DNA from 3 places in the Rhizobium ruizarguesonis genome. Region 2 is predicted to be linked to each of the others. Evidence: riboswitches for the same ligand, from Rfam matches in the RefSeq annotation. Region 2 holds a riboswitch; each other region holds the start of a gene.
The links. Region 2 has a riboswitch for cobalamin ahead of metE (5-methyltetrahydropteroyltriglutamate--homocysteine S-methyltransferase). Riboswitches for the same ligand answer to the same signal wherever they lie in the genome.
Positions count from the first base shown of each region.

Region 1 (7,510 bases), 1.6 Mb from region 2:
GCGTCAGGTGATCGATGATGACGGCAGCACTGCGGCGCTTGGCCTGCGTGCCCTCGCCTGGATCGTTGACGATGAAGGGATAGAGATGCGGCAGCGGCCCGAGGATCGCCTCGGGATAACAGCTTTCTGACAGCGCCAGCGCCTTGCCGGGCAGCCATTCGAGGTTGCCGTGCTTGCCCATATGGATGACGGCATGGGCGCCGAATTCGCGGCGCAGGAAAGCGTAGAAGGCGAGATAACCGTGCGGCGGCACGAGATCCGGCGAATGGTAGCTCTCTTTCGGATCGATATTGTAGCCGCGTGCCGGCTGGATGCCGACGAGTACCTCGCCGAATCGCGCGAAAGGCAGGGCGAAGACGCCCTCGCGAAAATACGGATCGTTTTGCGGATTGCCCCAGCGGGCTCTCACCTCATCCTGAATCTTATTGGGAAGAGATTCCAGGAAGCTGTTGTACAGACTCAGGGAAAGCGTCTCGCGGATGATTTTTCCGTCAGAACCGGAATTGGTCGGCCCTTCCATCAGGTGGCGGATCAGCGCGTCGCCATCGGCCGGAGGGTCAGCGACCGGATAACCCGCCGCCCGCATGGCGCGAAGCACCTCGATGGTGCCGGCCGGCGTATCCAAGCCGACGCCATTGCCGAGCCGACCGTCGCGGTTCGGATAGTTCGCCATGACGAGCGCGATACGCCGGTCGCCGGCTGATGTCTTCCGCAAACGCGCCCAATTGGCGGCAAGCTCCGCCGTATAGCGCACCCGCCCGGCATCAGCCTGGCTGGCGACGATATTGGTCTCGACCAGCGCATCGTAGCGGGCCGCCGTCTTGAAGGAGACCGCCCGCGCCAGCACCCGGCCATCGACCTCGGGCAGCGCCACGTTCATGCCGAGATCGCGCGCCGACAAGCCCTGCGAGGAAGCCGCCCATGCCTCTCTCGACGAGGCCGACAAGATCGCCTGCAGCACGATCGCCTCATTCGCCTCCAGCACCGTCGGCTGCCGGTCCGCACCCGGTGCCGAGACGGCAAAGCCCGTCGTATTGATGACGACATCGGGTTTCAGCACCGAAAATACGCTTTCGAGAATGCCTGTCGAAACCGGATCCTTGAGGCTGTAAGCAAAGACCGGCAGCGGCCGGAGGCCGAGTGTCGTCAGCGCTTCGATGAGAGCTTCGATCGGCGCGGTCTCGCCGCTTTGGACGAGCGCGCGGTAGAAGCTGATGGCGATTGTCGGCTTCTCGGCTTGCTCCCTCTTCTCCCCAGCGGGGGTCCGAAGGACGGGTTGAGACCCGTGGCTCAACCCTGGTCGGTGGCCCGAAGGGTCGGATGAGGGGGTGGCTCGACAAACTCCGGCGTCCCAATCCTGCTGCTCGCTCCCTCCGTCGCTCGCCCCCCTCATCTGCCCTGTCGGGCATCTTCTCCCCGCTGGGGAGAAGGGGGAATCGGTAACCCGCCGCCACTCCTCGACCCCGATCAAACCCCGTCCCGGCCACCAAATACCCGCCTTCATCAATGGCACCGCCGGCGCCGGCTTCTCGGCTCCCGACAGCATCACCCCGGCATAGTCGAGAAACGCCTGCGCGTTGGCATCGCCGCCCTCGATCAGATAGGCCCAGAGCGCGTTGAGATCGTCGAGATCAACATTGGAGAAAGGCACCAGCCCCGCATCCGGCCTGGCATCGCCCGGCAGCACCGCGATCAGCGCACCGGCGCGCGCTGCCGCTGCATGCAGCGCCTCCAGCGCATAATGGAAATAGCTGGCGCCGCCGAGCGCCCGCACGATGATCAGCTTCGCATGCCTTGCCGTGCGCTCGACATATGTATCGACCGACATCGGGTGCTTCAAGCTCATCAGACTGGCGAGCCGGAGCGACGGCGCCGCCCCACGATCGCGATGGGCGGCGGCGATCGCGGCAAGCTCGCTGTCGGCCGCCGACAGGAACAGGATATCGCCCGGCGTCTGCCCGAGGTCGATTGCCTCCTCGCCGTCGCTGATCGTTCCCTGTTGAGCCAGAAGCAGATGCATCGGGTTACGCCAGCGCTTCGATCGCCGCCCTCACCGCGTCCTGATCCATTTCGTGCAGGCCGATGACGACAAGGCGCGTGGCGCGCTTTTCGCTCGCGCCCCAGGCGCGGTCGAAATAATGGTCGATGCGGCTGCCGACGGCCTGGAGCTGCAGACGCATCGGCTTGCCTGACACATCGACGAAACCTTTTAGGCGCAGCACGTCATGGGCTGATATGATCGTCTTCAGCGCTTCGATGAAGCCGGCGGGATCCGCGACCGGGCCAAGCTCGACGACGAAGCTGTCGAATTCGTCATGGTCGTGCGGCGCACCGTCCTCATGCTCCAACTCGTGATGCGACTTGCGATTGGCGACATCGCCCTCCGTGCCGATGCCGAGGCCGAGCAGGATGCCGGCCGACACCTCGCCGTTCCGTGCCTCGATCATGACCGGCTTGCGGACGGTGCGGGAGGCGACCTCGTCACGCACCCTGATAAGGCCGGCGGCATCGATCAGGTCGGTCTTGTTGAGCACGATGAGGTCGGCGCAGGTGAGCTGGTCCTCGAACAGCTCCTCGATCGGGCTCTCATGATCGAGCGACTCATCCTCGGCCCGGCGCGCATCGACCGCATCGTGGTCGTCGGCGAAACGACCGGCGGCAACGGCGGCGCTGTCGACCACCGTGATGACGCCGTCGACGGTCACTTGGGTGCGAATGTCGGGCCAGTTGAAGGCGGCGACCAGCGGCTGCGGCAAAGCAAGGCCCGAGGTCTCGATGACGATATGGTCGGGCCGATGTTTGCGCTCGAGCAGCTTGGTCATCGTCGGAATGAAATCATCGGCGACGGTGCAGCAGATGCAGCCATTGGTCAGCTCGATGATGTCGTCCTCCGTGCAATTCTCCGCGCCGCAGCCCTTCAGCACGTCGCCGTCGACGCCGAGATCGCCGAATTCGTTGATGATCAACGCAATCTTCTTGCCGCCAGCCTTGGTGAGCAGGTTGCGGATCATCGTCGTTTTGCCGGCGCCGAGGAAGCCGGTGATGACGGTTGCGGGAATCTTCTGCTGGTTCATGGACTTAACCCTTCATTTTCAGCGACAGGCCTGCCGCGATGAAATAAACTTCGGCGGCCTTCGCGGCGATTGATTGGTGCAGCCGGCCGGCATGATCACGGAAATCCCGCGCCATGCGATTGTCGGGCACGATGCCGAGACCGACCTCATTGGAGACGAAAACGAGCCGCGCCTTCGCGGCGGGCAGGAAATCGGCAAGCCCGGCAAATTCCGCCGCCATGTCGCGCTCCTCCATCATCAGATTGGTGACCCAGAGCGTCAGGCAGTCGATGAGCACGATGCGCCCCTCGCCGTCGATGGCGGTAAGTTTGCCGACAAGATCGAGCGGCTCTTCATGCGTCACCCAGGACGGGCCGCGGTCGACCTTGTGTTGGGCGATGCGCGCCTGCATCTCCTCGTCCCATGCGCGGCCGGTCGCAAGGTAATGGCGGTCGAGTCCGGTGGCCGTCACGAGGTCTTCGGCGAATCGGGATTTGCCGGAACGTGCGCCGCCGAGGATGAAGACGGTGTTGGAGGCGGCGGCGATCATATGCAAACGGTCCGTTGATCAGATAGGGCACGCCGTGTGCCCCCCCTCATCCGACCCTTCGGGCCACCTTCTACCCGCTGGGGAGAAGAGGGAGCAAGCCATAGTCTAAGGTCGTCTCTCTGACCTCTGCGGGATGAGAAGGACCGAGCCGTTGCGGCATTCCTCTTCTCCCCAGCGGGGAGAAGGTGGCGGCAGCCGGATGAGGGGGTGAGCGGCAAAGCCGCGAATGTGCTGAGCGCAAATGAAGCGCAACAACGAAAGACCCACAGTTTTCCGTGCCCAAGGACTTGGGCACACTGGATTCCTGTCACAAGCACAGGAGTGAGGGAGGAGAGGAAAGCACCCCCCCGTCGCGCCGCACCAGGCCGCGCCGAATTCAATCGTTCAGCCAAGACAACCTCCGTGCTGGCAACGGGCATAGTGCCCAGGTGTGGGCTTCTCGCCCGGCACGCATGGCAGGTCTCCTGGCTCGCGGTTATCGGCCGCGATCGGGGCAGACCGGAAACCGGTCGCCCTGATCGTGCCAGCGGATCATCCTCGCCTTCCCGGCTGCATCAGTGAAAAGGTGGACGATTCGTAGACTTGAGAGGCGTCCGACCCCGGTTGATCACCATGCATATCCAGTGGCTTTTCCGGCATGTCGCCCGTCCCGCCCGCTTGCATGATTGCAAGCCGCCGGCCGGAAGGGCTTAGTGCCGGATGGAAGACCCTGACCGCTCTACAGTCGCGGGGTCGGCTGTGATGAAGGCGCCCGGCTTGGGTCCGCCCCGTCACATTCCCTTTTCATCCGGAAGGGCGTAACACCGATCCGGAACCATCCGTTATGTCAGGATGGTCAGTCGGCCATCCGTTATCGGGATGGTTAGGCAAGCGCAGGGGTGAAGTCAACCGGCCTTGGCGGTCGACCAATTGACGGCCAGCCGGAATGCCTGCTCCAACACGACTTACTCTACCTAAAACATCGTCATTTATCAGAGACTTACGTCACAAATATTTATCCCGTCCGCCGGGTTTTCGCCGCAATTGCGACGCAAGCGGACTGCGCCTTCGCCCTTGACCAGGCCTCTCCCTGCCTAGTTGTCTTGCCATGCTTATGAAATTGGATCGGCGCCGTTTCCGCGCGCTGCGTGTTTTCTTCGATCCGGGACGCTTGCGGGCGCTGACCCGGCGTAGCGAGGTCGGCCTATCGCTGGCGGGCGCCGTCGTCGGCATCATCTCGGGTCTTGCCGTCACTGGCATGAGCTACGTCTCCAATGAGCTGCATCAGCTGGTCTTCGGCATCGCCGACAGCGAACGACTGAGCTCGTCCGAGATCGAGAACAAGATGCTGCTGCTCACCGCCCCCGTCATCGGCGGCGCCCTGCTCGGCCTGCTGCTTTTCGTGCTGGCGAAACGGCGCAAGAAGCCGATGGTCGACCCGATCGAGGCCAATGCGCTGCATGGCGGCCGCCTGTCCCTGACCGACAGCATCATCGTTGCCGTGCAGAACCTGATCTCCAACGGTTTCGGCGCCTCGGTCGGCCTGGAGGCCGGCTATACCCAGCTTGCCGCCGGCCTCGCCTCGAAATTCGGCCTGAAGCTGCAGCTTCGCCGCTCGGACCTGCGCACCCTCGTTGGCTGCGGCGCGGCGGGCGCCATCGCCGCCGCCTTTAACGCGCCGCTGACCGGTGCTTTCTATGCCTTCGAGCTGATCATCGGCACCTATACGATCGTCTCGCTGACGCCTGTCGTCGTCTCCGCCCTTGTCTCCACCCTGATCGCAAGGTTACTCGCCGGCAGCGATTTCACCATCGATATCGGCAGCTTTGGCTCGGTCGTGCCGGCCGACTATATCCCGGCGCTGCTGCTCGGTGCTTTCTGCGCCGGCGTCGGCATCCTGATCATGCAGGGCGTCGCCTTTGTCGAAGAACTGGCGCGCAAGAGTTCGATCGCCCCACCCTTCCGCCCGGCACTCGGTGGCATCATCGTCGGGCTCTTGGCGATGATCTCGCCGCAGGTGCTCTCGGCCGGCCACGGCGCGCTGCATCTCAACCTTTCCCGTGAGGTGGCAATCCCGACGCTGATCGGCCTCTTCCTCTTGAAATCCTTCGCCTCGGCGATCTCGATCGGCTCCGGCTTCAGGGGTGGGCTATTCTTCGCCTCGCTGTTCATGGGCGCCCTGCTCGGCAAGCTCTTTGCCTATTGCGGCCCCTATTTCGCCGATGCGACGCTGACGCCCGTCATCTATGCCGTTGTCGGCATGAGTTCGCTTGCCGTGGCCGTCATCGGCGGGCCGCTGACCATGACGTTCCTGGCGCTCGAAATCACCGGCGATTTTCCGATCACGGCGCTGGTGCTCGCTGCCGTCATCACCTCCTCGCTCGTCGTGCGCTCGACCTTCGGCTACTCCTTTGCCACATGGCGCTTTCATCTGCGCGGCGAAAGCATCCGCAGCGCGCATGATGTCGGCTGGATCCGCAATCTGACGGTCGACAAGCTGATGCGCGCCGACGTCAAGACGGCAAGGGCGGGCATCTCTCTGGAGGAATTCAAGCAGGCCTTCCCGATCGGCTCGACCCAGCGCGTCATCCTGGTCGAGGAGAGCGACAAATATGCGGGCCTCGTGCTCGTGCCTGAGATTTACGCCAACCCGACCGATGCGCAGGACGAGGGCAAGACGCTTGCCGATTTCATCCACTACCGCAACGATTTCCTGCAGCCGCAGATGAATGCAAGGCAGGCGGCCGCGATCTTCGACAAGAGCGAAAGCGAAGCACTCGCCGTCGTCAACAACCTCATCGAACGCAAGGTGATCGGCCAACTCAGCGAAAGCTATACGCTGCGCCGCTACAGCGAAGAACTCGACCGCCGCCGCCGTGAGGTCTCAGGTGAGATCTGATCCGTCATCGCGCCGACCGGATCGACGCTTCAGGATACCGCATCGGCGAGCTTGAACACGTTTACCGCTTTCGAAACCCCGCGCAATTCGAAAGATCCCAGACATTCGTTGGCGACGGCGCAGGTGACGGCGAAGCTTTCCGACATCAGAAGGTGATGTCCGAGCGTGCTGCAGAGTTTTTCGAGGCGCGAAGCCTCGTTGACGGCGCTGCCGATCACCGTGAAATCAAGCCTGCCGCGTGCGCCGATATTTCCGTAGAAGACCTCGCCGAGATGCAGCACGACATCGACGCCGATGTCAGGACCTCCATCATTCCTCCGCTGACCATTCAGCACCTTGTTGGCTTCTAGAATATTCCTTGCGGAAGCCAGTGCGGCCATGCAGGCCTTTTGCGGATCTTCAGCATCGGTCGGAAAGATCGCCAGCACGCTATCGCCCATGAACTTAAGGATCTCGCCCGAATTTTCCTCGACATGCCAGCCGATCAGCTCGAAATGTTCATTCAGAAACCCGGCGATTTCGCCCGGCTGATAAACCTCGGTCAACGCAGTGAAGTTTCTCAGGTCCGCAAGCAGGATCGCAGCATTGATCGCCCCTCCCTTTCCCCTCTGAATATCGCCTGCAAGGATGCGTGCACTGGTCTTGGCGCCTGTATAGACGGCAAGGATATCCGATGCGGTTTTCGATGCCGCAATACGATAACAAGCCAGCCCCAGCGCTGGGAAAAGCTTCGCGACGATCGCCAGTTGATCATCAGAAAATCCGCCCGGCCTATCGCTTGTGAGAGACAGACTGACTCCACGCAGCGCAGCCTCTTTCGGGAATTCCAGCAGGCTGACCAGGTGATCCGTGCCGCCGCCATGCGCGAATTCCGCAAGCTGCGGGTAGTCATCGACACCCTCACCCTTAGCGATGTTCCAGCGACCTGACGTTTCGCCACGGCCCAAAAGAAAATAGATCGGAGTCTTCTCGAAATTCAGCACTCCCGCAGTGCCATATTCGGCATTCTCGATCGTGGTCACACCGCCG
Region 1 covers NZ_CP071678.1:2,914,229-2,921,738, forward strand. The annotation lists gene cobN (cobaltochelatase subunit CobN) at 1-2,020, opposite strand, end outside; gene cobW (cobalamin biosynthesis protein CobW) at 2,025-3,074, opposite strand; gene cobU (bifunctional adenosylcobinamide kinase/adenosylcobinamide-phosphate guanylyltransferase) at 3,079-3,603, opposite strand; cobalamin riboswitch at 4,041-4,437, opposite strand; gene J3P73_RS14455 (chloride channel protein) at 4,691-6,481, shown strand; partial or broken gene J3P73_RS14460 (adenylate/guanylate cyclase domain-containing protein) at 6,511-7,510, opposite strand, start outside.
Region 1: another riboswitch for cobalamin. It lies ahead of cobU (bifunctional adenosylcobinamide kinase/adenosylcobinamide-phosphate guanylyltransferase); the one in region 2 lies ahead of metE (5-methyltetrahydropteroyltriglutamate--homocysteine S-methyltransferase).

Region 2 (7,510 bases):
GTCATCGGCTTCGGGCGTGAGACGTCGCCGAAGATGATCGGCGGGCGGACATAGCGCGAACCGTAGCTCTGCACCCAGGCATGGGCGGTGAAGGCGAAGCCTGAAAGCTGTTCGCCGAAATACTGCACCATGTCGTTGCGCTCGAACTCGCCGTGAACAAGCACGTCGAGGCCGATCTCCTCCTGCCAGCGGATCGCCGATTCCGTCTCTTTTTTCAGGAAGACTTCGTAGTCGGCTTCGCTGATTGCACCCTTTGCATAGGCCGCGCGCGACTTGCGCACTTCCGATGTTTGCGGGAACGAGCCGATCGTCGTTGTCGGGAAGAGCGGCAGTCGCAATCGGTCACCCTGAAGCGCTTTGCGCGAGAGGAATGCGCGACCCCGGCGTTTCATCCTTCCGTCGATGCCTGCCACTCGCGCCGTAACTGCGGCATCATGAACCCTCGAGGAAGAGGCGCGGGCAGCGACGGCGCGCAAAGACGCTTCAAGGGCACCGATGACGCCGCTCCGGTCCAAGGCCCCGCTGCCGAGCACGGCAAGCTCGTCCAGCTTCTGCGTCGCAAAGGCGAGCCATGTTTTCAGCTCGCCATCGAGCCCTGTTTCCAGCTCGAGGTCGATCGGAACGTGAAGAAGGGAGCAGGACGGCGCGATTTGAAGTCGATGCTCACCTAACCTGGAAACCAACGGCACGATCCTGTTCAGGATGGCGTTGAGATCGGCCCGCCAAATGTTGCGTCCGTCGATGACACCGAGCGACAGCACGAGGCTGTCCGGCGCCTTTTCCAGGAGGATCTCGATCTGCTGCGGCCCGCGCACCAGATCGACATGAAGGCCTGCGACCGGCAACTTAAGTGCGGCCGGAAGATTGTCGCCCATATCGCCGAAAAAGCCGACAAGCATGATCTTGAGATCCGGCACTACTTCGCCGAGTGCCCGATAGGTCTGGCTGAGCGCGGCGCGCTCTCTGTCAGAAAGATCGAGGACGAGGCATGGCTCGTCGACCTGTACCCAGTCGGCACCCGCCGCTCTCAACTCGGCAAATATCCTGGCATAGACCGGCAGCAGCCGATCGAGCAGTTCGACCGTGCCGAACCCTTCCTCCGTGGATTTGGCGAGCTTCAGGAAGGTGACCGGCCCGAGAATGACCGGCCGCGTGTGAATGCCGAGCGCCTTCGCCTCCAGGAACGCCTCCAGCGGCTTGTTCGCCGTCAGCGTGAAGGGCTGGTCACGCCTGAGTTCCGGAACCATGTAGTGGTAGTTGGTGTCGAACCATTTCGTCATCTCCAGCGCCGGCACCCCGTGGCCGTGGTGGAGATGGCCGCAATCGCCGTGATGGCTCTCGCCGGTCGAGCCGCGCGCCATCGCGAAATATGTGTCGAGATCGACCGGGCCGCCTTGCCATCCATAGACGGCCGGGATCGCGCCTACCATCGCCGCGAGATCGAGAACGTGATCGTAAAGCGAGAAGTCATTGGAGGGGATGACGGCGATCCCCTTCTGCTGCTGAAGCTTCCAGTTCTCGGCGCGCAGCTTTTTCGCCGTTTCCAGAAGTGCGGCCGCGTTGCTCTTGCCGGCCCAATAGCTTTCCAGCGCAAATTTCAGTTCGCGATGGCTTCCAATTCTTGGAAACCCGAGATTTGCAGTCTTGATGCTCATTTCCTTACCCCGAGGGTTATGGGCAAGGCATTGGCGAGACGCATCGACGAACGGACGCAAGGGTACCGTTTCGCAGAAAGCGGCACACCGGGACACCTCGCCCGTGGACGTTATCAATCGCGGCAGGTCTCCTGGCTTGCGGGTCGCTGCCACCGTCCAGTCTTCCCGGGCGTCTCCCCAGTGACGTCAATTGGACGGCGGCTCTCCGCCTACAGTTGCGGGGGCAGCTTCGGATTGGGCGCTGGGCACCGCACCGAATTCCCTCTTAGCTCCGGACCGAATCCGGAGAACCACGATGCCGCTAGAATGCGCCCGCAAGTGGATATCGTCAATAGACATAAAGGAATGTTTATATCTTTATCCGAAGCAACCGCAGCGCGTTGATCGTCACCAGTACGGTAGCGCCGGTATCGGCAAGGATCGCTGGCCAGAGCCCGGTGATGCCAGCGATCGTCGTCACCAGAAACACCGCCTTCAGCCCGAGTGCGATGGTGATATTCTGCAGGATGTTGCGCATCGTGCGTTTGGAAAGTTCGATCATCCGCGCCACGTCGCCAACGCGTCCGTGCAGCACGGCGGCATCCGCCGTCTCCAGCGCCACATCGGTGCCGCCGCCCATGGCGATGCCGATATCGGCAGCGGCCAGCGCCGGAGCATCGTTGATGCCGTCGCCGACCTTGGCGACGATGAAGCCCTGGCGCTTCAATTCGCCGACGACCCGCTGCTTGTCCTCCGGCATCATCTCGCCGCGCCAGTCGATGCCGAGCATGCCGGCAACGGCTGCTGCCGTCCGCTTGTTGTCGCCCGTCAACATCATCGCCTTGACGCCTGCTGATTTGAGGGCAGCGAGCCCGGCCTCGGCATCCTCACGCGGCTCGTCGCGCATGGCGATCAGGCCGGCCGCAATACCGTTGACGAGCAGCACCGACACGCTCTTGCCCTCGTCGTTCAGCGCCGTGATGCGTGCATCCTGTTCCGCGCTGAGCGTCCCGCGCTCGCGGGCGGCAGGCGGCGACAGCAGATCCAGCGTCTCACCGCCGACTTTGCCGCTGACACCCTTGCCCGGCAGCGCTTCCAGCTCGAAGGCCGGCGGCACGGGAACGCCGTCCGCCTTGGCGCGGTTGAGGATCGCCAGCGCCAGCGGATGGCTGGAACCCCGCTCCAGCACCGCCGCGCGCGACAGCACCTGCGCCTCGCTCAGGCCAAAGGAAATGATGTCAGTCACCTGAGGCTTGCCTTCCGTCAGCGTGCCTGTCTTGTCGAAGGCGACCATCGTCACCTTGCCGAGCGTTTCCAGCACCGCGCCGCCCTTCATCAAGAGTCCGCGCCGCGCACCTGATGAAAGCGAAGCGGCGATCGCCGCCGGCGTCGAGATGACGAGCGCGCAAGGGCAGCCGATCAAGAGGATGGCAAGGCCCTTATAGACCCATTCGCCCCACGGCCCAGCGAACAGCAGCGGCGGAACGACCGCGACGAGCGCTGCGACCACGACCACGCCGGGCGTGTAATAGCGCGAAAACCGATCGATGAAGCGTTCGGTCGGCGCCTTCGATTCCTGCGCTTCCTCCACCAGTTTGACGACGCGGGCGATGGTATTGTCGGCCGCGGCCGCCGTGACGCGAACCCTGAGCACCGCATCGCCATTCACCGTGCCGGCGAAAACGACGGCATCGACGCCCTTGCGCACCGGCGTGCTCTCGCCCGTCACCGGCGCCTCGTCGATCGCACTCTCGCCTGAGATGATGATGCCGTCCGCGGAGATCCGGTCGCCGGGACGCACCATGATGATGGCGCCGACCGCAAGGCTTTCGGCCGGCACCTCCCGTGTCTGCCCATTGTCTTCAAGCAGCGCACTCTTCGGCACCAGACCCGTCAGCGACTGGATGCTTTCGCGCGCCTTGCCCGCAGCCACCCCTTCCAGCAATTCGCCGACGAGGAACAGGAACACGACGGTTGCCGCTTCCTCCCCGGCATTGATGATGACGGCGCCGACGGCGGCAATCGTCATCAGCATCTCGATCGAAAAGGGCGTACCTGAGAGAGCTGCCATGACGGCGCGGCGCGCGATCGGCACCAGCCCGACCAACATGGCGACGATGAAGGCGTAGGGCGCGATCGCAGGCACCAGATGGCCGACGGCGTAGGCGACAACGAGCGCCACGCCCGAAAGAATGGTCAGCCGGCCTTTCTTGCGCTGCCACCACGGACCGGCCATCGGCGCATGGTCGTGCCCATGCAGGCCTTCGATTTCCTTTTCGCCGTGATCATGGTCATGGCTCGCATGATCGTGGTTTGCATGATCGTGGTTTGCATGATCGTGATCATGACCTGCGTGATCGTGGCCTTCATGGCCGTGATCATGGCCGGCATGATCGCCGTGATCGTGGTCGTCATAATGGTGTGAGCCGTGTTCCCGCGCAGGCGCAGCGCTTCCAGCAAGCGGCGCGACGGAATAGCCGAGCCCCATCACCCTCTTCTCGATCACCTTGAGATCGCTGCTGCCATCGTGCCGGACGGTCATCGTGCCCGCCATCACCGAGACGGAAACATCGGCGACACCCGCCACGCGTCTGACCGCCGTATCGATCTTGGTTGCGCAGGCGGCGCAATCCATGCCGCCAACCCGGTATCGTGTCTCGCTCTCAGCCATCATCCGCTTCCTTGTCAAACAGAAGCATCTCTCCTACATCCTCTAGCGACTAGAGGTGCAAGAGGAAAATCATGAAAAAGATCACGATTGGTGAAGCTGCGCGCCAAAGCGGCGTCAAGGTACCGACAGTCCGTTATTATGAGAGCATCGGCCTGCTCGCGGCGCCGAGCCGCAGCGAGGGCAACCAGCGCTCCTTCGAGCCTGCCGATATCAGCCGTCTCGCCTTCATCCGCCATGCCCGTGAGCTCGGCTTCGAGATCGAGGCGATCCGCACGCTGCTCACCCTGCAGGATGATCCGCACCAGTCCTGCGCCTCGGCCGACGCCATCGCCAAGGCCCGCCTCATCGAGGTCGAGCAGCGCATCCGCAGCCTGATGGCGCTGAAGGCCGAGCTGGAAACCATGGTGGAAGGCTGCGGCCACGGCCGCGTCGACCAATGCCGCGTCATCGAGGTGCTCGCCGACCACGGCCAGTGCACGCATCCGCACCACTGACCGCTGCCCTTGCAGGCGGTCCCCGCTCGCGCCAAAACTGAATGCAGACAGAATCGGGCGAAGACATCAATGAACCAGAAGCGGATCGCGATCATCGGCGGCGGCCCGGCCGGTCTCGCGGCTGCCGAGCTGCTTTCCCGTCCCGGTCATGCGGTGACGGTCTACGACGCCATGCCGACCCTCGCCCGCAAGTTCCTCTTGGCCGGCAAGTCGGGTCTCAACATTACCCATTCCGAGGATTATGCCCGTTTCACCACGCGCTTCGGCGCGGCCTCTGCCCATCTGCGCCCCGCTCTTGATGCCTTTACCCCTGATGACATCAGGGATTGGGCAGCAGGGCTCGGGACCGAGACCTTCGTCGGCTCGTCCGGCCGGGTGTTCCCGAAGGTGATGAAGGCCTCTCCTTTGCTGCGCGCCTGGCTCAGGCGGCTGGAGGCACAGGGCGCCACGCTGCGCACCCGCCACCGCTGGACCGGTTTTGCCGAAGACGGCTATGTTTTCGAAACGTCCGAAGGGCGCAGCATCGTCCATTGTGACGCAGCCCTGCTCGCGCTCGGCGGCGCAAGCTGGCCGCGCCTCGGCTCCGATGCAAGCTGGCTGACTCGGCTATCGGAAAGAGGCGTCGAGATCGAACCCTTTAAGCCCGCCAATTGCGGCTTCACCGTCGGCTGGAGCGGAAGCTTCAGCGAGCGTTTCGCCGGCGAGCCGGTAAAGTCGGTCACCGCAACATCCGAGGCCGGCACGTTTCCCGGCGAATTCGTCATCACCGGGAGCGGCATCGAGGGCAGCCTGATCTATGCCCACACCGCCAGCCTCCGCGACCGGCTGCTGACCCACGGCAGCGCTGCCCTGACGCTCGACCTCGCACCCGGCCGCACCATCGAGAGGCTGAGCCGCGACCTTGCCCGGCAGGATGCCAAATCGAGCTTTTCAAACCGCCTGCGCAAGGGCGCTGGCCTCGACGGCGTCAAGGCGGCGCTGCTGCGCGAACTCGCTCCCGAGCGCGACCGCACCGATCCCGAACGTCTCGCCGGCATGATCAAGGCCCTGCCGGTGCCGGTGATCGAAACCCGCCCGATCGCCGAAGCGATCTCCTCGGCCGGCGGCATCCGCTGGAGCGGCATCGACGACAGCTACATGTTGAAGGCGCTGCCGGGCACCTTCGCCGCCGGTGAGATGCTCGACTGGGAAGCGCCGACCGGCGGCTATCTCCTCACCGCCTGCCTGGCGACCGGCCGGGCGGCAGCACGCGGCATAGAAGCCTGGTTGCAGTGCAGAGCATGATGCCGAAAAGTGTGATCGGTTTTCGGACGACATCATGCTCCAACTCTTAACTTAGAACAGGATTCAGATTTTAGGCCGACCCGGCCTAAAATGATCCTGTTCTAGGCGCAGGCAGTCATCAGCACCGAGTAAGGTCATCCCTGGATCAGGCCGAGGCCGGACGGAATGTCATGGCGAGCCCATTCATGCAGTAGCGAAGCCCGGTTGGCTTCGGGCCGTCATCGAAGACATGGCCGAGATGCCCACCGCAGCGGCTGCAGTGCACGGCATTGCGCACCATGCCGAAAGTCGTGTCGCTCGTGGTGCCGACGGCTTTTTCGAGCGGCGCCCAGAAGCTCGGCCAGCCGGTGCCGCTGTCGAATTTGGTGGTCGATGAAAAGAGGTCCTGGTCGCAGCCGGCGCAGGCGAAATTGCCCTTTCGCTCCTCATGCAGCAAGGCACTGGTGAAGGGCTGTTCCGTCCCCGCCCGGCGCAGGATGACATATTGATCCGGCGTCAGCAGCTTGCGCCATTCCTCGTCGGTATGCGTCACAGCAAACGTCTCGGCGGCGATCGCCTTGCCGGCCAGGCCCAAGTGAACCGCAAACACCCCAAAAGCGGCGCCCATCAGCAACAATCGTCTATTCAGCATGGTCGGATCTCCTCGTCTGGCAAACCTTGCTTCCGTATAGAACTACGAGAGAGAGGGGTCATTTGTTACGCCATGGCCGCCCAAACACCGAAATGTGATTTCCGCCATTGTCGTCAGGAAGAGCCGCATGCTGACGACCGCCAGTACCGGCCGATTGCAAACCAGCCGCTTTTCCATCAGAATGTGCTGAACTTCGGTGGGAGGAGCCGATGCACGAACACTCAGCGCACGCCGAGCACGTCTACACGTCTGCCCAGCGCGATTCTGCGGCGGCCAGTTCTCCCGTTGTCGCCTCATGGCGGCGGTGCATGACCATGCACCAGCTCGCCCCCGAGGACCAGCGGGCTCCACTGCGCCTCACCGACCAGGAATTCCGCCGCGCGCGCGAGCAGTCCGAACAGCTGATCGCCAGCGCGACGGAAGAGCTCGATCGTCTCTTTACCACCGTTGGCAGGGCCGGCTGCTGCCTGCTTCTGACCGACAAGAACGGCATCGCCCTGGAGCGCCGGGGCGCTGCCGGCGACGACAAGGAATTCCGCGAACTCGGCCTCTGGACCGGCTCGGTGTGGACAGAGGCCAGCATCGGCACCAACGGCATCGGCACCGCACTTGCCGACGAGCGTGCCGTCGCCATCTTCCGCGATCAGCATTTTTTCTGCTCGAATACCAGCCTCAGCTGCACGACGGCGCCGATCCGCGATCATCGTGGCCGGGTGGCAGCAGCCCTCGACATCTCCACATGCCGCGAAGACGTCAACGAAATGACGCTGGCAATCCTGACACAGACCGTACGCGA
Region 2 covers NZ_CP071678.1:4,499,740-4,507,249, forward strand. The annotation lists gene metE (5-methyltetrahydropteroyltriglutamate--homocysteine S-methyltransferase) at 1-1,655, opposite strand, end outside; cobalamin riboswitch at 1,760-1,965, opposite strand; gene J3P73_RS22050 (heavy metal translocating P-type ATPase) at 2,005-4,305, opposite strand; gene J3P73_RS22055 (MerR family transcriptional regulator) at 4,377-4,799, shown strand; gene J3P73_RS22060 (TIGR03862 family flavoprotein) at 4,869-6,083, shown strand; gene msrB (peptide-methionine (R)-S-oxide reductase MsrB) at 6,229-6,714, opposite strand; gene J3P73_RS22070 (helix-turn-helix domain-containing protein) at 6,924-7,510, shown strand, end outside.

Region 3 (7,510 bases), on a different replicon from region 2:
CTGGATAGGCCATGGCATTGCGGCCGATCGAAAAGGCCGAAAAAGTCCAGCTCTGAGGCACGTTGTTGACCATCGCCATGAAGGTATTGAGATCGTCGGGCGCACCCCATGGAATGCCCATACAGAGCTGGATCAACACCGGATCTTCGATCAGGCCTTCCTCGGCAAGCTGCTTGGCAAACCAGAGATGGCCGGTGTCGAAGGCCTCGATCTCCGGCCGCACGCCGAGATCCGTCATCTTCTTCGCCATCGCCCGCAGCATGGCCGGCGTGTTGGTCATGACATAGTCGCCGAGGTTGAAGTTCATCGTGCCGCAATCGAGCGTGCAGATTTCGGGCAGACATTCGGCGACATGGCTGACGCGCTCGGTGGCGCCGGCCATGTCAGTGCCCTTGGGGTTAAGGGGAAGGGGGCTTTCGACATCCCCGAAGATCAGATCCCCGCCCATGCCGGCGGTGAGATTGAGAACGACGTCGACATCGGCCGAGCGGATGCGGTCGGTGACTTCCTTGTAAAGGTCATTGCGGCGGCTGGCGGCGCCCGTTTCCGGATCGCGAACATGGCAGTGAACGACGGCGGCACCGGCCTTTGCCGCATCGATGGCGGAATCGGCGATCTGCTTGGGAGTGATCGGCACGTGGCTGGATTTGGACACCGTGTCGCCGGCGCCGGTAACGGCGCAGGTGATGAAAACATCGCGGTTCATGGCAAGAGGCATGTTTTTGTTCTCCCTCGTCTTGTCTGCATTACGCGACAGGATCGGCGGCGATGCTTTGCATTTTTGGAGGTAATTGATACATTATCGGAAATCCGAGGAGGTGGCCTTGCTGGAACGATCGACGGAGCGGCTCGATATCGATCTTCTTATCCTGCCGGATGCGAACCTGATCCTGATCGCGTCGGTCATCGAGCCGCTGCGCGGCGCCAACCGCATCTCCGGCAGCGAGCTTTATCGCTGGCGGCTGCTCACGCCGGACGGAGCGCCGGTTCCGACCACCAGCGATATCGCGATACCCGCTAACGGGGTTTTCCAGGCGACCAGGGACGAAGCGCCGCTCTTCGTGCTTGCGAGTTACAACTGGCGCCGCAGCGCGACACCGGCGCTGAAGATGCAGCTCTCGCAGGCCGCTCGCTACCGCACGATGATTGCGGGCATCGAATCCGGCACATGGCTGCTGGCCGAGGCAAGCCTGCTCGACGGGTTGCCGGCGACCGTTCACTGGGAGGATTACGAGGATTTTGCGCTCGCCTATCCCGAGGTGCGGGCCGTCAAGGATCGTTTCGTCATCGATGCCAAGCGGCTGACGACCTCCGGTTCGCTTCCGACCGTGGACCTGATGCTTGAGGTGATAAGACGAAGGCAGGGTTATTCGCTGGCGCTCGAAGTCAGCCGGCTGTTCCGTTACGAGCAGCCCTCCTTCCATGCGGACGAGCAGCTTTCCGCAGCCTCGGCGGGGTTGCGCCTGCATGATCCCCGCGTGACGCAGGCGGTGCGGCTGATGGAGGAGCATGTCGAGCAGCCTCTGGTCCTCGCGCGGCTGGCCCGCAGGGTAGGCGTCAGCGCCCGGCATCTGCAGGATCTCTTCCAGCAGAGCATCGGCGCGCCGCCGCATGTGCATTATCTCGCGCTGCGCCTGAACGCGGCGCGCCGCAAGGTGATCGAGACGACAGCCTCCTTCGCCGACATCGCGGCAGCGACCGGCTTCAACTCAGCCTCTGCCTTTGCGAGAAGCTACCGGGCGAGTTTTTCCGAGAGCCCGTCGGAGACCCGGCGGCGTTTGCGCCGCCGCATCACACCATCGGAAGCGCCGGCATAGGCTGGAACGCTTCCCGCACCATATCGGCAAGTTCGCGCACAGCCTCGCTGGAACGGTAAGTGCTCCGACGGAGCACGACCTTGGAGGAATCGACCGGCGGAAAACCGTCTTCGGCAGTCAGCTCCCGGCAGCCGGGCGGAATGTTGCTGCGGCACAGCGTTGTGACGGCAAGGCCTGCGATCACGGCGTTCTTCAGCCCAGAGCCCGTATCGGCAATGAATGCGATCCGGTAGTTGCGGCCGATCTGCTCCAGCGACCGGAGCGCATAATCACGTGACCAGGTGGAGTTGCGATAGGTCGCAATGGGCAGGGGATCGATGTCGTGCAACCGATGGACCATGGATGTGACCCAGACTGTCGGATCGATGCAGATGACCTCGCCTTTGGTCTCATCGCTCCAGTCGAAAACGACGGCCAGATCGAGTTCGTCCCGCTCGAGGGCGGCGAGGTTGCGGACTGTATAGTCGCAGGACACGGTAACCTCGACGGCCGGGTGGCGAACGGCGAAAACCGCGAGCGCCGCCGGCAACACCGTCTGGCTGTATTCCTCGGGAATTCCGATGCGCACAGGCCCATCCAGCGGCTTGCTGCGGATCGTCGCGGCGGCCTCGCTTAAGAGATCGATGATCCGGCGGGCGTAGGGCACGAGCTGTATGCCCGGGCGCGTGAGCAGCACGCCGCGGGCGCCCCGCTCGAAGAGAGTCTCGCCGATCGTCTCCTCGAGCCTCTTGATCTGGCTGCTGACGGCCGATTGCGTCCGCCCGATGCGCTGGGCGGCCGCGGAGAAATTGGAAGTCTCGGCAACGACCAGGAAGGTTCTGAGCAGGTCGCTCTCAATCGGCTCGTGCATGGGGAAGCCATTAAAAAAATCGATGACAGCTATCTCTACTATTCGTTTGCCTGATGTCAATTCTTGACGCACAAATAAGCCGCGTTCGACTTCCTTCTTTGAGAATATCTGCGTGACAATTGAAAATCCGGCCAGACGCCTCGCAGGCAGCGAGCACGAGAAGGGTGTGCTTCTCATCATTGCCGCGACACTTGCCTGGAGCGCGAGCGGCGTCTATTCGCGACTCCTGACGACCGACGTATGGACGGCGATCGCCTGGCGATCATTGTTCGGTGGCCTGTTCCTGCTGATCCCCTGCCTTTTCCTCGAAGGGGGCATCTCACGGCGGCAATGGCGATCCGTCTTCCATCCCACAGGTCTTGCCATGATCGCATGCCAGACCTTCAGTCAGGTATGCTTCATCGGGGCGCTTTACATGACCACCGTCGCCAATGTGACGATGATCTATGCGACCGCGCCCTTCATCGCGGCCATGCTCGGCTGGGTCATCCTCAAGGAGAGGGTCTCCAGGCGGACGTTGATTGCCGGCGGCATCTCGCTCTTCGGCGTCGCGGTCATCGTCGCCTCGTCGATCGGCGGCGGCACTGGTGTGGGAGATCTGCTGGCGCTCGGCATGACGGCGTCCTTCGCGCTCGTCATCATCATTCCGCGCATCAATCCCGGCGTGCCGAGCCTGCCTCCGACCGTCGTCAGCGCTTTCCTGACGCTGGCCATCTTTGCCCCGTTCGGTTCAGTCGGCTCGCTCGACCTGCACAACTGGGTCGTTCTCGCCGCCTTCGGTGCGACCAATTTCTCTCTCGCGCTGGTGCTCTTCCTTGCCGGGGCCAAGCGGATGCCGCCGGCCGAGGCGGCGCTGATCGGCACGATGGAAATTGTGCTCACGCCCTTCTGGGTGTGGCTGCTGTTTTCCGAACAGCCGCCCGTCGCCACCTTTTTCGGCGGCGCGATCATCCTCGGCGCCGTGCTCTGGCACACGGCCGTCGACTTCAACCGCAGCCGGCGCCCCTCGCGCCTAAAGTCTTTAGGCGGCGATTAAATCTTCCGGGACGAACCGGAAAACCGCCGTATTCGCGGGATCAATTATTTCCGCTACGCAGCGCTATTGCGACTTTGCGACTGTCGTCTTTGAGTTGCACCCATGTCGTTTTCTTGATCGCTGTTTTCCGTCAGGCATGGTTTGTTTGTACTGTTCAAGGCGCTATCTCGCAAACTGGCGAAATGGACCATTGGGAAGCCGGCCCGACGCCGGCGCTGCCCCGCAGCGGTAGAAGAACTGAAATCCTCAAGGAAATCGCCGGATAGACATCCGGAAAGATATCGAGATGGATCGGAAGGAGATTCTGGAGCCGGAAACCAGCTCTTACGCAGCAGATCGACGGATTGCGGCAGACGGTCACGAGCGGAACGACAGGCAAAAACCGTGGCGTTCACTTCACTTCTGCATCCAATCTGTCCGTTTTGAAAATTCGAATATCGCCCGGTGCGGCGGTATCCTCGTGTTGTCGACACCGGGCTGCAGAGGAGGCAGGCCGGAGGGAAGTCGCCATCGACTGCATCGGTTGCAGATCGAGGCTTTCAAACAAGTGGGAGGAATCCATGAGCAAAAATAGAGGCGTCGTCTATCTCCGGCCGGGCAAGGTCGAAGTTCGCGACATCGACGACCCGAAGCTGGAAGCGCCCGACGGCCGCCGCATCGAACACGGCGTGATCCTTAAGGTGATCTCGACCAATATCTGCGGCTCCGATCAGCACATGGTCCGCGGCCGCACGACAGCGATGCCGGGCCTCATCCTCGGTCATGAAATCACCGGCGAGATCATCGAGAAAGGCATCGACGTCGAGATGCTCGAAATCGGCGATATCGTCTCGGTGCCTTTCAATGTCGCCTGCGGCCGCTGCCGCTGCTGCAAGTCCCAGGATACCGGTGTCTGCCTGACGGTAAACCCGGCCCGCGCCGGTGGCGCTTACGGTTATGTCGACATGGGTGGCTGGATCGGCGGACAGGCGCGCTATGTCACCATTCCCTACGCAGATTTCAACCTGCTGAAGATCCCCGATCGGGACAAGGCAATGGCGAAGATCCGGGATCTCACCATGCTCTCCGACATTCTGCCCACGGGCTTTCATGGCGCGGTGCGGGCAGGCGTTGGCGTCGGCTCGACCGTCTACGTGGCAGGCGCCGGCCCCGTCGGCCTTGCGGCTGCGGCTTCGGCTCGCATTCTCGGCGCCGCTGTCGTGATGATCGGTGATTTCAACAAGGACCGTCTGGCGCATGCGGCGAAGGTCGGTTTCGAGCCGATCGACCTGTCGAAGAGCGACCGTCTCGGCGACATGATTGCGCAGGTCGTCGGCATCAACGAGGTGGACAGCGCCATCGATGCGGTCGGCTTCGAGGCACGCGGCCATTCCGGCGGGGAACAGCCGGCGATCGTGCTCAATCAGATGATGGAGATTACCCGTGCCGCGGGTTCGATCGGCATTCCCGGCCTCTACGTCACCGAGGATCCGGGCGCTGTCGACAACGCTGCCAAGCACGGCAATCTGTCGCTCCGCTTCGGCCTCGGATGGGCCAAGGCGCAGTCCTTCCACACCGGCCAGACACCGGTGATCAAATATAATCGCCAGCTCATGCAGGCGATCCTCCACGACCGGCTGCCGATTGCCGATATCGTCAACGCCAAGGTCATCCCGCTCGACGATGCCGCCGCTGGATATGAGAGCTTCGACCATGGAGCAGCGACAAAATATATCCTCGATCCGCACGGAGAGGTCGCGAAAGCCGCGTAGCGCTCACGACCGAAGACAGGGATGGTCGGGCAACAGCCCGACCGTCCCGCATTCTCGAAAATCGGCCGGTGAATTACTGGATGCTGAACGGGAAATATTTGGCGTTGATCATGTCATAGGTCCCGTCCGCCTTGATGCTCTTCAGCGCTTCGTTCAGGCGCGTCAGACGCTCCTTGTCATCCAGGCGCAGCGCGATGCCGGCGCCTTCGCCAAAATATGTGATGTCGACCAGATCCGGCCCCTTGAACTCGCAGCAGCTTCCGGCCTTGGTGTTGGCAATCCAGTCGTAGATGGCGAGTTTATCCTCAAGGATAATGTCGACACTCCCATCCGCCAGCCCCTTGTATAATTCGGGCGAAGAGCGAAAAACCGTCTTCTTCATGTCCGGATAAAGATGGTTGGCATAGGATTCCTGCGCTGTCGACGAGGTCACCCCAAGAATTTTGTCGCTGAGGGCGGCTGGGCTGACGTTACTGATCGACGAATCCTTCCGGGCGATGAACACCGACGGGCTGTTGTAGTATTTTTCGGTAAAAGCAACCTTTTGACGCCGCTCAAGGCTCATCGACATGGATGAGATGATCGCGTCGTATTTGTCGGCAACGAGATCGGGGATGATGTCGTCCCACTTCTCGATGATAAATTGGCATTCGAACTTGCCAACCTCGCACAGCGCATTGGCAATATCGATGTCGAAGCCCTGAAGCTTGTTATTTGCATCGAGATAGTTGAAGGGCGGAAATGCACCTTCGACGGCAATTCTCATCGGCATGCGATCTTGCGCAGCCAGCTGGAGCGGCAAGGCAGCGGCGAGAAGGATTCCCACCGCGCCCGTCATCAGGGCTCCGCGCACTATAGTGTGAAGGGATCTGCGCAACATCGTCGGGAGCTCCTTGGGGCGTATTCGATCTCGCCCCATAGTGCGCCGCAGCTTTTAATTCTACGTGAACGCTTCTTTGTTAGCGTCGACCAATGCGCCCGTGTCGTGGTGTTCAGGGGTCTAGGCTTGCAGATCGTTCTTCCTTCCAGCTCCAGCACGTTTCAGCAATCCTGGATCGCTTCGGGGCGAATTCTGTTTCTGATTGCCGTCAGCGGCCTTGGAGCGATCGGACTGGTCGTGCTTTCGGCACTGTGGGCGGGAACCGAGAGCGACGCTGCCGCCCTTGATCGACAGCGCCAGCTTGTGAACGCCCGCCTGCGGGAACAGGTCGATCAAGTCGCGCATGTCATCGGCCAGTTCGGCAACGGCTACCTCACCCGTGTTTATCCGGCTGCCCGGTCAAGCGGAGGTTCCTCCAGCCTCGATGCGGTTCTGACAGCGGCCGCCGGGAGCGCGATCAGCCAGACAGCAATGTCCGCCTTCGGCTACGATCAGGCCTTCGTCGTCGACGAGAAGGCGCAACTGCTGATGCTGGCGGACGCCCAAACGGAAAAGCGTTATCGCTGGATGAAGCCTCTCCTTTTGCCTCTCCTTCACGATGCCCGCCTTGGGGTGAGACAAGGCTCGGCTTCCAACGAAAGAACGCCGTCCTCGATGGAAAGCCGCCTTGCAAGCCCAGGGCGCTCCAACACTGCGTTGGCCAATCTGATGCGGCTGGAAGGTCGGCCGACGATCGTCGGCGTCGTCGCCATCAACGAAGCTGATGAGCGGCAACAGCAGACGATGCGGCAGTTCCTGATCGTCGTGCGGTTTATCGATGGTGCGGCGCTGGACGAATTGAGCCGGCAACAGGGCCTCAACGGCGCGCGCTTCGCGCGCACGGCCGATGCAGACGAAAACGAGGTTGCGTTCCAGATCGACGCCACGGCAAATGGCGAACCGATCGGCTTCATCGTATGGCGGCCCGATCTTCCAGGTTCGAGGGTGATCGGCCGATTGATGCCGGCGCTTTCGATAGCCGCCATGGTGATCGCGATCCTGTTCTCGGTCTTGCTGGTGCGCCTGCGAAGCAGTCTCGGCGAGTTGAAGAAAAGCGAGCTGCATGCAAGACAGCTTGCCTTGCATGATGTGCTGACCGACCTTCCCAATCGCGCCTTGTTCGCGATCAGGTTCGAC
Region 3 covers NZ_CP071681.1:542,742-550,251, reverse strand. The annotation lists gene bcoG (3-dehydrocarnitine:acetyl-CoA trimethylamine transferase BcoG) at 1-718, opposite strand, end outside; gene J3P73_RS33640 (GlxA family transcriptional regulator) at 792-1,817, shown strand; gene J3P73_RS33635 (LysR substrate-binding domain-containing protein) at 1,792-2,667, opposite strand; gene J3P73_RS33630 (DMT family transporter) at 2,780-3,703, shown strand; cobalamin riboswitch at 3,844-4,044, shown strand; gene fdhA (formaldehyde dehydrogenase, glutathione-independent) at 4,264-5,454, shown strand; gene J3P73_RS33620 (ABC transporter substrate-binding protein) at 5,528-6,334, opposite strand; gene J3P73_RS33615 (putative bifunctional diguanylate cyclase/phosphodiesterase) at 6,440-7,510, shown strand, end outside.
Region 3: another riboswitch for cobalamin. It lies ahead of fdhA (formaldehyde dehydrogenase, glutathione-independent); the one in region 2 lies ahead of metE (5-methyltetrahydropteroyltriglutamate--homocysteine S-methyltransferase).